2 regions of the Weizmannia acidilactici genome follow, and region 1 is predicted to be linked to the other one. Evidence: a T-box and tRNA genes for the amino acid it is inferred to sense, from the RefSeq annotation. Region 1 holds a T-box; the other holds one or more tRNA genes.
The links. A T-box is a leader RNA that pairs with one kind of tRNA and senses whether it is charged. The one in region 1 lies ahead of serS (serine--tRNA ligase), so its partner is inferred to be a tRNA-Ser.
Positions count from the first base shown of each region.

Region 2: it has a tRNA-Ser gene. The T-box ahead of serS (serine--tRNA ligase) is inferred to sense a tRNA for this amino acid. The anticodon was not compared.

Region 1 covers NZ_BKZR01000069.1:5,094-7,449, forward strand. Annotated here, with positions in the region: gene pdxS (pyridoxal 5'-phosphate synthase lyase subunit PdxS) at 1-134, shown strand, start outside; gene pdxT (pyridoxal 5'-phosphate synthase glutaminase subunit PdxT) at 146-709, shown strand; T-box leader at 772-996, shown strand; gene serS (serine--tRNA ligase) at 1,047-2,324, shown strand.
Region 2 covers NZ_BKZR01000003.1:108,620-110,975, reverse strand. Annotated here, with positions in the region: tRNA gene GBH70_RS02040 (tRNA-Leu) at 1-21, shown strand, start outside; tRNA gene GBH70_RS02035 (tRNA-Arg) at 42-115, shown strand; tRNA gene GBH70_RS02030 (tRNA-Pro) at 130-206, shown strand; tRNA gene GBH70_RS02025 (tRNA-Ala) at 220-295, shown strand; tRNA gene GBH70_RS02020 (tRNA-Met) at 313-386, shown strand; tRNA gene GBH70_RS02015 (tRNA-Ile) at 394-470, shown strand; tRNA gene GBH70_RS02010 (tRNA-Ser) at 496-588, shown strand; tRNA gene GBH70_RS02005 (tRNA-Met) at 609-682, shown strand; tRNA gene GBH70_RS02000 (tRNA-Asp) at 686-758, shown strand; tRNA gene GBH70_RS01995 (tRNA-Phe) at 769-844, shown strand; tRNA gene GBH70_RS01990 (tRNA-His) at 876-948, shown strand; tRNA gene GBH70_RS01985 (tRNA-Gly) at 956-1,029, shown strand; tRNA gene GBH70_RS01980 (tRNA-Ile) at 1,034-1,107, shown strand; tRNA gene GBH70_RS01975 (tRNA-Asn) at 1,114-1,188, shown strand; tRNA gene GBH70_RS01970 (tRNA-Ser) at 1,192-1,283, shown strand; tRNA gene GBH70_RS01965 (tRNA-Glu) at 1,289-1,360, shown strand; gene GBH70_RS17730 (IS3 family transposase) at 1,439-1,783, opposite strand; gene GBH70_RS01955 (helix-turn-helix domain-containing protein) at 1,899-2,356, opposite strand, start outside.

The DNA of each region.
Region 1 (2,356 bases):
TTGTCGAAGCGACGACCCATTATCAAGATTATAAATTGATTGCCGAATTGTCGAAAGATCTTGGCATGGCAATGAAAGGACTTGAAATTTCAACATTGCCGGCTGAAGCAAGAATGCAGGAGCGCGGCTGGTAAGGAGAATCAGCATGAAGAAAATCGGAGTTTTGGGCCTGCAGGGCGCTGTCCGGGAACATATCCGGGCAGTGGAAAATTGCGGGGCGGAAGGAATCGTCATCAAGAAAAAAGAGCAACTGGAAGAAATAGATGGCCTGATCCTCCCGGGCGGGGAAAGCACAACGATGCGCCGGTTAATTGACCGGTACGGTTTTATGGACGAATTGAAGCAGTTTGCCAAAAGCGGAGGCCCGGTATTCGGCACTTGCGCAGGCCTGATTTTGCTTGCTAAACGCATTGAAGGCCAGAATGATGCCCATATTGGCGCGATGGATATCACGGTTGCGCGCAATTCGTTCGGCCGCCAGCGGGAAAGCTTTGAAGAAACGATCCGTGTTGAAGGTGTGGCGGAAGATTTTCCGGCAGTTTTTATACGCGCGCCCCATATCGTGTCTGTTGAAAACAACGTCGACATCCTTGCCGAATGCCGCGGAAGGATCGTCGCTGTCCGGGAGGGGAACCTGCTTGGATGCTCGTTCCATCCGGAATTAACGGATGATCTGCGCATGACCGAATATTTTTTGAACATGGCGTAAGTCGCGCATAGCCTGTTGCAAATCGGATAAAATTGTAGTACATTAATGTGTAAATTAAGAATGTAAAAGCTATGACAGGAACCAGTAGCAGAACGTTTTTCCGAAAGAGAGTCGGTGGCTGGTGGAAACCGATGGGAAGCTTCTGTGAATCCATCCTTGAGCGGGGTGTTGAAAGTCCGGACGAGTAGGCATCCCCGGGAATAAAAACCCGTTATCCATGCAAAGCGGAAAACAAATGGTTTTGTTTTCAAATTGGGTGGCAACGCGGGTCAACTCTCGTCCCTGTTTCAGGGCGGGAGTTTTTTATTTGAATTATGATAAAAGGAGAAGGATTAGCATGTTGGACATGAAATTTTTGCGTGCGAATTTTGACGAAGTAAAGAAGCGGATGCAGCACCGCGGCGAGGATTTGGCAGATTTTGAAAAATTCGGGGGGCTGGATAAAAAACGCCGTGAACTGATCATGGAAAGCGAGAAGTTAAAAAACAAACGGAATGAAGTTTCGCAGCAGGTAGCGGTGCTGAAGCGCGAAAAGAAAGATGCAACGCATTTGATCGAAGAAATGCGCGAAGTAGGGGATAAAATCAAAAGCCTTGATGCCGAGTTAAAAGAAGTGGAAGCAGAGCTTGAATCATTGATGCTTTCAATTCCAAACATTCCGCATGAAAGCGTGCCGATCGGCGACAGCGAAGACGATAATGTCGAAATCCGCAAATGGGGGGAAGTGCGCCAGTTCGGATTTGAACCGAAACCGCACTGGGATCTTGCGGCAAATTTGGATATTCTTGACTTTGAAAGGGCCGCAAAAGTAACCGGCAGCCGCTTTGTGTTTTATAAAGGGCTCGGCGCCCGCCTGGAACGCGCCCTCTACAATTTCATGCTTGATCTGCATGTGGAGGAACATGGCTATGAAGAAGTTTTGCCGCCGTATATGGTAAATCGCGCCAGCATGACAGGGACGGGGCAGCTGCCGAAATTTGAAGAAGATGCTTTCCTGGTGGAAAGCAAAGACTACTTCCTGATCCCGACAGCCGAAGTGCCGGTGACAAACTACCACCGCGATGAAATTTTGAACGGCGACGATCTGCCGATCAGTTATGTGGCATTCAGCGCCTGTTTCCGTTCCGAAGCGGGTTCTGCCGGGCGTGATACACGCGGTTTGATCCGGCAGCACCAATTCAATAAGGTGGAGCTTGTGAAATTTGTGAAACCGGAAGACTCCTATGACGAACTCGAAAAATTGACGGGCCATGCCGAAAAAGTGCTCCAGCTGTTGGGTCTGCCTTACCGTGTGATGAGCATGTGCACTGCCGACCTCGGTTTTACGGCAGCGAAAAAATATGACATTGAAGTGTGGCTCCCAAGCTCCAATACGTACCGTGAAATTTCTTCTTGCAGCAATTTCGAAGCATTTCAGGCAAGGCGCGCGAATATCCGCTTCCGCAGGGAACCAAACGCCAAACCGGAACATGTCCATACGCTGAACGGTTCAGGGCTTGCGATCGGGCGCACAGTTGCGGCGGTGCTTGAAAATTACCAGCAGGAAGATGGCAGCGTCGTGATTCCTGAAGTGCTCCGTCCGTATATGCGCGTGGATGTGATTAAACCGAAATAAGGCGGAAATACCCGGCTTCCGAATGGCGAAAA
Region 2 (2,356 bases), on a different contig from region 1:
GTTCGACTCCGGTCCTCGGCATCATTAACATTATAAAATATGCGCCCATAGCTCAATTGGATAGAGCGTTTGACTACGGATCAAAAGGTTAGGGGTTCGACTCCTCTTGGGCGCGTTTTAATTTCCTTCCGGGAAGTAGCTCAGCTTGGTAGAGCACGTGGTTTGGGACCATGGGGTCGCAGGTTCGAATCCTGTCTTCCCGACCATGATGACAAAAAAGGGGCCTTAGCTCAGCTGGGAGAGCGCCTGCTTTGCACGCAGGAGGTCAGCGGTTCGATCCCGCTAGGCTCCACCAAATATAGATTGGATAATGGCGGCGTAGCTCAGCTGGCTAGAGCGTACGGTTCATACCCGTGAGGTCGGGGGTTCGATCCCCTCCGCCGCTATGTTTCCGGACCTTTAGCTCAGCTGGTTAGAGCAGACGGCTCATAACCGTCCGGTCGTAGGTTCGAGTCCTACAAGGTCCACCATTTATATTTTTTTTGAATTCGTTACGGAGGAATACCCAAGTCCGGCTGAAGGGATCGGTCTTGAAAACCGACAGGCGGGTTACACCGCGCGGGGGTTCGAATCCCTCTTCCTCCGCCATATCATTGTTATCTTATTATCGCGGGGTGGAGCAGTCTGGTAGCTCGTCGGGCTCATAACCCGAAGGTCGCAGGTTCAAATCCTGCCCCCGCAATTTGGTCCCGTAGTGTAGCGGTTATCACGCCTGCCTGTCACGCAGGAGATCGCGGGTTCGATTCCCGTCGGGACCGCTTCATTTTTGGCTCGGTAGCTCAGTCGGTAGAGCAAAGGACTGAAAATCCTTGTGTCGGCGGTTCGATTCCGTCCCGAGCCACCATTTAGATATAATTTAAAATTACATGCGTATGGCGGTTGTGGCGAAGTGGTTAACGCACCGGATTGTGGCTCCGGCATTCATGGGTTCGATTCCCATCATCCGCCCTTTCATGCGGGTGTAGTTTAGTGGTAAAACCACAGCCTTCCAAGCTGTTGTCGTGGGTTCGATTCCCATCACCCGCTCCATTACGGGCCTATAGCTCAGCTGGTTAGAGCGCACGCCTGATAAGCGTGAGGTCGATGGTTCAAGTCCATTTAGGCCCATTCCATTCCGCAGTAGCTCAGTGGTAGAGCAATCGGCTGTTAACCGATTGGTCGTAGGTTCGAATCCTACCTGCGGAGCCATATGGAGAAGTACTCAAGTGGCTGAAGAGGCGCCCCTGCTAAGGGTGTAGGTCGCGATTAGCGGCGCGAGGGTTCAAATCCCTCCTTCTCCGCCATTCATGGCCCGTTGGTCAAGCGGTTAAGACACCGCCCTTTCACGGCGGTAACACGGGTTCGAATCCCGTACGGGTCATATTAGAAAATAGGGCTGTTTCAGTATTAATCTGAACTGCCCCCTGTCAAGTGGACAGTAGAAATAATAAAAAAATATCTAAACGGCTTTAGCTCTATATTCCATGAGGCTAAGGCCGTTTAGTCTTTTTTGATACCTTTCATAATTATAAAAATGGACGTACTCATCAATCGCAAGAGATAATTCTTCAAATGTCTGATACTTATGTAAATATTTCCTCTTTTTTCGAATAACAAATTGTATACCGGCAACTTTCATCAGTCTGTAAATACGTTTGTGATTGAAGAGCTGACCAAGCTTTCGATTTATATTCAAAGCCGTTCGACGGTAACCATAGATGCCGTCCACTTTCTCATGGAGAACTTTCATCTCTTTTATGATTTCTTTATTCTGAAGTTCTCGGGAGGAAGACGAACGTTTCAACCACTTATAGTAAGCAGCTCGTGAAATACCTGCGATTTCACATAATAAGATAATGCTTCGGTGCTCTTTCTCATGAAGTTCCCGGATACATACTTGTCTTCAAATCGGATTTGGTTTATTTTCGCCTCCTTTCGATTTCCTCTAACTTTTTTAAAAATAGATTCTCCGCACGTAAGCGTTCATTTTCTCTTTCTAACTTTTTCATCTCCCGTTTCATTTTCTTTTCTGGAGATAACTCTGCTTCTTCTTTTTTTCTTCCTCGTTTGTCTTTAAGCGCTTCTTCCCCACCATTTCCATACTTCTTCACCCATTGATATACTGGTTGATAAGAAACTTCATAAGTTTCTGCTGTTTTTTTATAGTCTTTTCCGTTCCTCAAACAATCAAGCACAATTTGTATCCGTTCATTCCAAGTCGTTTTTCTTCCTTTAGTCATAGAGCTTGTCTTTCCTTTCGACGTATCCTTTAATTCTCTATGGCTATTATACTCCTTAATCCATCGTTGAAGTACTGATCTACTTGAAATACCATATTTCCTAACAATCTCGTACTGTGAGAATTCACCAGATAAAT